2 regions of the Microlunatus antarcticus genome follow, and region 2 is predicted to be linked to the other one. Evidence: predicted binding sites of a transcription regulator. Region 2 holds the regulator's gene; the other holds the start of a gene.
What was found. Region 2 encodes LexA, which represses DNA repair genes until DNA is damaged. Its sites were predicted from a motif close to TCGAACANNTGTTCGA; they were not measured.
Positions count from the first base shown of each region.

Region 1: FHX39_RS12775 (HNH endonuclease signature motif containing protein) is a predicted target of LexA. The motif match lies at 2,430-2,445, and genes of this name have one in related genera.

Region 1 covers NZ_JACHZG010000001.1:2,734,730-2,739,572, forward strand. Annotated here, with positions in the region: gene moeZ (adenylyltransferase/sulfurtransferase MoeZ) at 1-318, opposite strand, end outside; gene FHX39_RS12770 (Imm51 family immunity protein) at 711-1,106, opposite strand; gene FHX39_RS12775 (HNH endonuclease signature motif containing protein) at 1,103-2,353, opposite strand; gene FHX39_RS12780 (aminoglycoside phosphotransferase family protein) at 2,487-3,308, opposite strand; gene FHX39_RS12785 (GNAT family N-acetyltransferase) at 3,331-4,368, opposite strand; gene FHX39_RS12790 (CPBP family intramembrane glutamic endopeptidase) at 4,453-4,843, opposite strand, start outside.
Region 2 covers NZ_JACHZG010000001.1:1,608,700-1,613,542, forward strand. Annotated here, with positions in the region: gene FHX39_RS07455 (ATP-dependent DNA helicase) at 1-918, shown strand, start outside; gene sthA (Si-specific NAD(P)(+) transhydrogenase) at 970-2,415, shown strand; gene lexA (transcriptional repressor LexA) at 2,440-3,273, opposite strand; gene FHX39_RS07470 (hypothetical protein) at 3,536-3,922, shown strand; gene FHX39_RS07475 (RDD family protein) at 3,939-4,502, opposite strand.

The DNA.
Region 1 (4,843 bases), 1.1 Mb from region 2:
GACCTCGGAGATGGACTCCTTGGCCGAGATGGCCTTGGACTTCCCGATGTCCGACTGCCCGTGGATGATCTGGCGCTGCAGGTTGGACTCGTCGACGGTGTCGAACTCGACGATGCCCAGCGTGCCCACGCCCGCGGCGGCCAGGTACAGCAGGGCCGGGCTGCCGAGGCCGCCGGCCCCGATGACGAGGACGCGGGCGTTCTTCAGCCGCTTCTGCCCGATCATGCCCACGTCCGGGATGATCAGATGACGGCTGTAGCGACGGACCTCTTCGGTCGTCAGCTCGGCGGCGGGTTCGACCAGCGGTGGCAGAGCCACGGTTCCTCCTGCTCTCGTACGGGATCCCGTCGGACGGGTCCCTCGATCGTCAGCCGGAACGTCCCCCCGGGGCGACCTATTCCGACGGCCGGACTGCCCCTTGCCGCCGCGGGCGCCGATCGCGGAGAAAAGCCACAGTTCTGGTCGACCTGCGTCAGCATCTGCAAATCTGCGACATGCACCTGCTGCCGTACGGGCTGCGCCGCCTGCTGCACCGCCCGAAGCGCGCCCGACGGAGGACCCCGGATGCCGTGACCGCTCACGAGGAGCGCGAGCACGACCTCCGGCGCTACCGACCACGACCCCGCGCCTCACCCCCGACGGCGGTCCAGCGGGAGGTCGACCCGCGCTCCGATCGACCAGGCCCGGATGGCTCGAGCGCTCGCTCTGCCTCAGTCGTCGAACGCGAAGCCTGAGCTCTCCGCATCACGGATGGTCGTCGCCACGCGGTCTCCGTCGTCGAGGTAGCCGGCCAGCACCCGCTGCAGCTCCTCGAGCGTCGCCCGATCCCCGTACGCCGCGAACATGCCCGACTCGGAGTCGAGCTCCACCCTGGCCGCGAGCTCGGGAGCGACGAACCGCACCAGACCCTCCCAGAAGTAGCCGTTGGGTTCGTGGTCGGCAGCACTGATGGCCTCGTCCGCCGGCAGTTCACCGCAGTAGAAGGTCAGGCTGGTCGCACCATCGACGTCGATGATCGTCGCGTGATCGGGCACGCCGCTCATCGTCGCAGAGACGCGGCCCGCAGGCCGAAGAACGGCGCATCCCCCATCGGCCGGGAGGCTCACGGCGGGTCGGGTGCCCGCGCCGTGTAGGCGTGACCGGTCGGCGTCGTGGTCCTGACGGTGTGGGGCTCGGTCCCGAGCCCGTCGTGGACGACGGCGGCGGTCCAGCCGGGCTGTTCGTGGACGAGGTTGTGGCGGGCGCACAGCCCGCGGCCGTTGACCAGGGTGGTCGGGCCGCCGTCGGCGTGACGCCGGACGTGGTCGAGGTGACGGACCGGCGCCCCGCAGAAGGGGACCCGGCACGTCTGGTCGCGGGCCCTGACCAGGTCGGCCAGCGCGCCGGTGAACCGGCGCCTCGGGTCGATCCCGGACATCCGCCCGTCTGAGGTGGTGTGCAGGCGACGCACCGTCTTGGCGCCGAGGCTGGCGTCGACGATCTCGCGGGCCAGAGCTCCGGGGAGCGGGCCGGCGCCGGTGATCGTGGCGGTCCTCGTGCTGTCGGGGTCGTCGGCGAGGTCGGCGGGCAGGATCAGCTGGATCTCCACGGCCACGTCGGCGGCTCGGGCTTGTCCGGTGAGGCGTTCGACGAGGGTGTCGGCCATGATCTGGTCCCGCGTCCGGTCGTCGCCGGTCGCCACGAGGTTGTCGGTGTGACGCCGTAGCGCGGCGAGGCAGGCGACGCCCTGCTCCACGGGTAGGTACCCGGACAGGACGCTCATCGTGTCCGGCGCAGGCCGCAGGCCGACGCGGCGGTGCTTCCGCTCGTTCCGGCCGCGGGCGACGTAGGCCTCCCGGTCGGCCTCGTAGGCGTAGCGACGCGCTAGCACCGCGGCCTCCCTCACGCCGAGCCCGGCGACGCCGGCGTCGTGCAGACGGGCGTCCACGCTACGTCGGGTGACGGCGTCGAGATGCCGCGTCTCCATCACGACCGCCTCCGCGGTCGGCTCACTCACCGCGCCAACCGCAAGGGCGGCGTAGGTGTGCGGCAGGTCGAACCACCACGCCCGCGCCGAACCCAACCGCCGCGCCGCGACCGTCGGCGACACCCGGCACGCCAGGCCCAGCTCCTCGGCCACCCCGCGGCCGATGTCGCGCGGGTGCACGTCGGCGGCCAGCTGCCGCTCGACCCGCGCCCGCCCGAACCGGACGATCACGGCGGCCTGCACGGCCGCGACCGCACCCCGCAGCCGTTCCAGCACCGCGATCTGGTCGACCAAGTCGGCCTCGGTCGAGTCGTCGTCCACCCCGGCGAGCGCGTCGGACGTCAGCCCGGCCAGCTCGTCCACCAGCGAGCTCAGGCGTGCAGTCATGGGATGGGGAGCCTCCTCGACCCGTTCCACCGTCCGCAACGCCATGAGATGAACCTACGACGACCCACCGACAGAATCGAACACCTGTGCGAGTGAACCAACATCATGGACCAGCCGGACAACACCGACCGGCTCAGCGCTGGACGGCCTTGACCACCGTCATCGCCCACGTCACCTCGTCGGCCGCCACGCCGCCGCTCGCGAAGGTTCCGGCCAGCTCGACGAGGGTCCGTACCACCACCCAGGAACGGGCCCGGTCCTCGTCCAGCCCGGCGGCGTCGACGACGGCGTAGAAGCGTTCGAGCAGGTCGCCGCGCAGGTCGTCGCTGCCCTCGGCCCCGTCCCAGCGCCGCAGGACCGCGGCGACCTCGTACGCGGGGTCGCCCGACGCCGGTCGCGGTGCGACGGCCGCCCAGCCCCGACCCACGCCGCGGACGGTCCCGGGCCGCAGGTCACCGTGCAGCAGCACGGGGGTGACCTCGGTCGGGTCGACGAGCCCCGGCGCCCAGGAACGCACCTGCTCCGCGAACCGTCGCGGCACGGTCGCCGCCACCGCCGGCAGGGCGAGGTCGGCGAGCCAGCCCTCCACCAGGTCGGCGAGCCGCGGCGGCTGCGGGATCGGCGCGCGGTGGAGCACGGCGTAGAGCCCGCCGACCTGGGTGCAGGCGTCGTACGCGTCGAGGGTCCGCAGGTCCTCGTCCGGCTTGGTCCGTCCGGTCAGCAGCAGGTGGCGCCGCGGGTCGGCCCGCAGCAGCCGGACGGCACCGTGCCCGTCCCACGCCCGCAGGGCCAGGTGCTCGTACGGCGACCCGTCCGGCGCGTGCTCCAGCAGCCCAGGTTCGCCCTCGGCCGTCCGCACCGGCACGGATGGACGCGGCAGCTCCCGCACGGCGCCGTCCACGCGCAGCTCCCACTCCGCGGCGACGTCGTGCAGCAGCCGCTCGGCCGCGCTCACCACGGCCGGCGTCCGCCGCGCCTCACCCCTGGGTGCCCGCGTCCACGTAGCGGTGCCAGGACTCGGTGCGGTGGTCGACCACCCAGCCCAGCGAGAGGTACAGGCCGTCGGCGTTGGTCGAGGAGTCGGCGTCGACCTCGAGCGAGACCCGCGTGCGCCCGCGCCGGGCGGCGTCCGCGACGACCGTGCTCAGCAGCGCCTTGGCGACGCCCCGCCCGCGGGCGCGTCGGTGCACGCCGATGTAGTCGACGTAGCTCCCGTACGCGCCGGCCGCGTCGGGCGGCGAGACCGAGCTGATCAGCGCGCCGCCCGGGCGCCACTCCCCCTCCAGCTCGACCTCGGCGATCCACCAGTGGTCCCAGCGGTGCCAGGGGTCCTCCTGCAGCCGGACGACGAACTCGGCGAAGCCCTCGCGGTAGGAGTTGAAGTGGTCGGCGAACGACTGCTCCAGCACCAGGTGCACCGTCTGCAAGTCCTCGGCGGTCGGCAGCCCGTTGCCGTGCTCGCGGACGCGGCGCACCCGCACGCCGGGCCTCGGCTCGGGCAGCGCCCCCGGCTCGGCCTCGGCCGGGTCGACGGGCCGGTCCATCTTCAGCCACGTCCGGACGCAGTCGTAGCCCGCCGCCGCCAGCCAGGTGCGCTGCCGGTCGTCGTCGGCGTCCGCGGCCGAGTCGAGCTGCGTACGGGGCGCCCGACGGAGCGCGGCGACCTCGGCGGCCTCACGGTCGGCCCAGGCGAAGAGCCCGGCGGCGATCGCGCCCTGGGCGGGGGCGTCGGGCGCGACGAGGACCGTGACCTCCGTGCGCCCGTTGGCCCGGTCGTGCACGACGACCCAGCCGACCAGCGTCGCCGACGCGTCGAGGACCACGAGCTGGCGCCGCGTCCAGCTCGCCGGGCCCACGACCAGGGCGGTGAGGGTGGCGACGTCGACCGGGCTGCTGCCGTGGCGCCGGTTGGCGGCCAGCAGTGCCGTCAAGGCACCGATGTCGCCGTCACCGGGCACCCGGGTGGACCACCCCTCGGGCAGGGTCGACCGTTCTGACGTCACTGGCGGAGGCACGGCCCGAGTCTGTCAGGGTCGACCAGGAGGGAGCGGCGCCAACCTCTCCGAGGCCCTTCGACAGGCTCAGGGAGCGTCGGACGCTCAGCGCCCCAGCGGGGCGAACCAGGTGGCGTCGGGCGGGTCGACCGGGATCGGGTCGCCGTACGACCACGAGCCGACCTCGAGCGCCCCCGGGCCCACGGCCCGCGTCACGCGGTCGATCCGCACGCGCCGGGCCTGCCACAGGATCAGGGCCACGGCGATCGCGTGCACGACCAGGCCGGGGAAGAAGTCCCACGGCGACCCGGTCGTGGTCGTGTCGACGAACGAGTCCGCGTAGCCGCCGTACGTGATCGTCAGGACGCCCACGCCGACGTTGTTCACGGCGTGCATCGCGATGCCGGCCTCGAGCCCGCCGGTGCGCCAGTTCGCCAGGCAGGCGGCGACGGCGAGCGTGGCGATGCTCAGCAGGACCCACGGGTCCGGGCTCCCG
Region 2 (4,843 bases):
GTGACCGAGCGGGAACGTTCCGGGCGCGAGGCGCGCGTCGCGCCCCTGTCCGTCGCCGGGCTCATGCGCTCCGCGGTGTTCGGCGAGCGCACGGTCGTGCTCACCTCGGCCACCCTCAAGCTCGGTGACGACTTCGGGCCCAGCGCGGGCAGCCTCGGGCTGCGGGCCCGGGACCGCGACGACGAGTCCTCGCCGTACGTGCCCGTCGCGTCCGGCGGGGACAAGGCCGGCGCCGACGTCGTCGTCCCGTGGCGCGCCCTCGACGTCGGGTCGCCCTTCGACTACCGCCACCAGGCGATCCGCTACGTCGCCCGGACCCTGCCGACCCCGGGGCGCGACGGGATGAGCAAAGAGGTTCTTGACGAGATCGCCGAGCTGGTGTGGGCGGCCGGGGGGCGCACCCTCGGGCTGTTCTCGTCGCGGCGGGCCGCCGAAGCCGCGGCGGTGCACGTCCGGCGGCAGCTGCCCAAGATGACGATCCTGTGCCAGGGCGACGCCCAGCTCTCCGACCTGACCCGCCGCTTCACCGCGGAGGAGACGACGAGCCTCTTCGGCACGCTCTCGCTCTGGCAGGGCGTCGACGTCCCGGGCGCGACCTGCCAGCTCGTGATCATCGACCGCATCCCCTTCCCCCGGCCCGACGAGCCGCTCACGCTGGCCCGGCAGAAGGCGGTCGCTGACGCGGGCGGGAACGGCTTCATGAGCGTCGCGGCCACCCACGCCGCGCTGCTGCTCGCGCAGGGCTCCGGCCGCCTGGTGCGCCGCAGCAGCGACCGCGGGGTCGTCGCGGTGCTCGACCCGCGGCTGGTGACCGCGCGCTACGGGTCGTTCCTGCGCGCGTCCATGCCCGACATGTGGGAGACCACCGACCGCGAGATCGCCGTGGGGGCGCTCCGTCGGCTGGCCGAGACGCCGTAGGGCGGCCGACCGGACGCCGACCTCCGCCGGTCGGGTGACAGGGTGTGCCGCATGGAGCACACCTACGACGTCGACCTGGCCGTCATCGGCTCGGGCCCGGGCGGTCAGAAGGCGGCGATCATGGCCGCCAAGCTGGGCAAGAAGGTCTGCGTCATCGACAGCAAGTCGATGGTCGGCGGGGTGTGCGTCAACACCGGGACCATCCCGTCGAAGACGCTGCGCGAGGCCGTGCTCTACCTGACCGGCATGGACATGCGCGAGCTGTACGGCGCGAGCTACCGGGTCAAGGAGGAGATCACGATCTCCGACCTGCTGGCCCGGCTGCAGCACGTGATCGGACGGGAGACCGAGGTCATCCGGGCCCAGCTCCAGCGCAACCACATCGAGCTGATCCCGGGGACGGCGTCGTTCCTCGACCCGCACACCCTGTCGGTGGACCTGGAGGGCCAGCCGTCGCACCGGACGCTGACCGCCGGCGTCATCGTCATCGCCACCGGAACCGTCCCGGCGCGGCCGGCGAACGTGAAGTTCGACGGCGTACGGGTGCTCGACTCCGACCAGATCCTCGCGGTCGACGAGGTCCCTGGGTCGATGGTCGTGGTCGGCGCCGGCGTGATCGGCGTGGAGTACGCGTCGATGTTCGCGGCCCTCGGCACGCGGGTCACGCTGGTCGAGAAGCGCGACCAGATGCTCGACTTCTGCGACCCCGAGATCGTCGAGTCCCTCAAGTTCCACCTGCGCGACCACACCATGTCGTTCCGCTTCGGCGAGGAGGTGGCGTCGGTGGAGAGCTCGGGCGGCGGGACCATCACGACCCTCGCCTCCGGCAAGCGGATCGCCGCCGAGGTCGTCATGCACTCGGCCGGACGCCAGGGAAACACGACGGCCCTCGACCTCGAGCGCGCAGGTCTGGAGGCGGACAAGCGCGGTCGGCTGTCGGTGAACGAGAAGTACCAGACCACGGTGCCCCACATCTACGCGGTCGGGGACGTCATCGGCTTCCCGGCCCTCGCGGCCACCTCGATGGACCAGGGTCGGCTCGCCGCGTCCCACGCGTTCGACGAGCCGGTCCGCGACCTCCAGGCGCTGCAGCCGATCGGCATCTACACGATCCCCGAGATCAGCTACTGCGGGAAGACCGAGGGGGAGCTGACGCGTGAGTCGGTGCCGTTCGAGGTCGGGATCTCGCGCTACCGCGAGCTGGCGCGCGGCCAGATCATCGGGGACTCGTACGGGATGCTCAAGCTGATCGTGCACGCCGACACCCGCGAGATCCTCGGCGTGCACATCTTCGGGACCAACGCGACCGAGCTGGTCCACATCGGTCAGGCGATCATGGGCTGCGGCGGGACCGTCGACTACCTCGTCGACACGGTCCTCAACTACCCGACGCTGTCGGAGGCGTACAAGGTCGCCGCCCTCGACGTCGCCAACAAGCTCCGGGCCGTCGCGAGGCTGACCTCGCAGATGGCGGCTGCGGAGCCCAGCCTGCGCTAGGTCTGCTGCCCGGCCCCTCCTGCGTCAGAGCCGACGCAGGACGGCGACGACCTTGCCGAGGATCGTGGCGTGGTTGCCGTCGATCGGGTCGTACGCCGGGTTGTGCGGCATGAGCCAGACCTGGCCGGGCTCGCGCTTGAACGTCTTGACGGTCGCCTCGTTGTCGAGCAGCGCGGCCACGATGTCCCCGTTGTCCGCGCTCGGCTGCTGCCGCACGACCACCCAGTCGCCGTCGCAGATCGCGGCCTCGATCATCGAGTCGCCGCGGACCTCGAGGGTGAACATCGTCCCCTCGCCCACCAGCTGGCGCGGCAGCGCGAAGACGTCCTCGATGCGCTCCTCGGCCAGGATCGGCCCGCCGGCGGCGATGCGCCCCAGGACCGGTACGTGCACCGGCTCCGGGTACTGGTTGATGCCGGAGTCGTCCATCTCGACCAGGCGCGGCCGACGGTCGACGGGGGCCGGTGCCGTGCTCGCGACACTCGCGCGGCGGTCCTCGCCCGGTAGCAGCACCTCGAGCGCGCGTGGCCGGTTGGGGTCGCGGCGCAGGAAGCCCTTCTGCTCGAGGGCCTTCAGCTGGTGCGACACGCTCGACGAGCTCGCCAGCCCGACCGCCTCGCCCATCTCCCGGATGCTCGGGGGGTAGCCGCGGGACTCGACGGTGTCGCGGATGACCTCGAGGATCCGACGCTGGCGCGGGGTGAGCCCGGTGCTGTCGGCCGGACCGTCGGGCAGCGAGCTGACCGAGGCGGACTCGGCGAGCTGCGCGGCGACCTCGGCCTTGGTCGGCCGGCCACGGCGCCGGGCCGGGCGGGCGGGATCGGTGAGCGTGCCGTCAGGCGTGTCGTCGTGTGCCATGAACCGCACTCTAAAGATGACGTCGACCACATTCAAACACCTGTTCGAGCGTGTCGCGCTTCGTCGTGATCCGTCGTTCGGCGGCTCGCGTGCTCCTTCGGCGCCGTTTCTGTCAGACCCCTCTGGTGTGCTCTGGGACATGAAGTCCTCGAACACCGATTCGAATGTGCTTGCACTCGGCGACGAGGTGCGGTACACATCGAACATGCGTTCGATCGAACCTACGTTCGACCGGACGCCCGACCCGCTGAGGAGCATCGCCATGAGTGTCGCTTTCGCCGAGCCCGTGACCGACCGACCGACCGCCGACGTGCGCGTGGGTCGACCGGCCCCCGCCCCGACGCGCACCACGCCCCGCCGGCCCGGTCCGGGCGTCGGCCCGACGGCCCGCCCGCGTCGGCTGCGCTTCACCGCCCCGGCCGTGGCCGGGTCCTCGACCGGCGCGCGGGCGTGCGCTCCGGCTCGGGCTGTCGAGCCGGTCAGCCGCAGCTGGCGCCTCACCGAGCGCGGCCTCGCCGTCGTCCTCGTGATGGCGGCGGCGCTGGTCGCCGCCAGCATCGCGGTCGTCGGGCTGACCGCCCTGCGGGTCACGGGCGAGAGCTACCAGCCCAGCCACTCGGTCGCTGCGCCGGTGCTCGTCCAGCCCTGAGCCGGCACGCGGGGGCTCAGCCCCGGCGTTCGAGATCCGTCAGCGGCGGCACAGGAGTGCGGACGACGATCGTCTGCGCGAGCTTGTCGGCCAGCGTCTGGTGCTCGTCGTCCCAGAGCGGCCAGAGGTAGCCGACGTAGCCGAAGCCGTCGACGATGTGCAGCAGGTCGCGCAGGAACGCGTTGAAGGGCCCGATCGGTCTCCCGGTCGTCTGGCTGACCAGCCAGGTCTTCGTCACGCGCTTGCCGACGCTCTGCCCGGAACGTCCCGCCAGGAAGTAGCGGTTGTAGACCGACCACCCGAAGGCGCCCAGCGACAGCAGCGTGCCGATCAGCACCAGCCAGTAGCTCGGGGGGACGTTCAGCTCACGACGGAAGAAGCCCAGGTACGTCGGGAGGTAGCCGGCGTAGAGCACGACCAGAGCGACATAGCTGGGGGCGTGGTCGATGACGAGTCCCGCCACCCGGCGACCCCACCCGGCGTAGTCGTCCCGCGGCGGCGGGGTCCAGGGAGCGCCCGGACCCCAGGGCGGCGGCGGGCCGTACGCGGGGAAGGGCGGCGCCGGCGGACCCCAGGCCACCGGTGAGGCTCCGGGCCCGGGCTGAGGACCGGGCGACCAGGGGCCCGACGACGGGGGACCGCTCGGGCCCGGCAACGAGCCCGTCAGCGGTCCCGGGTGCGGCGGTCCCGATGGGCGGGCGTAGCGGGGGACCGGGCCGTAGTGCGGTCCACCCGGAGGTACGGGCGGCGACGACGTCCCCTTCGGCCCGCCACCACCGCGGCCCCCGTACGACGCGGGTGGCGGCGGGGGCGCCGTCGAGCCCTCCGGACCGTCCTGGGCCCCGGGGACGTTCTCGCTCACGCTGCTCCTGGAGTGCCGCCGGACCGACCCTGCTGGTCCGCCCGGGCTCAGGCTAGGGC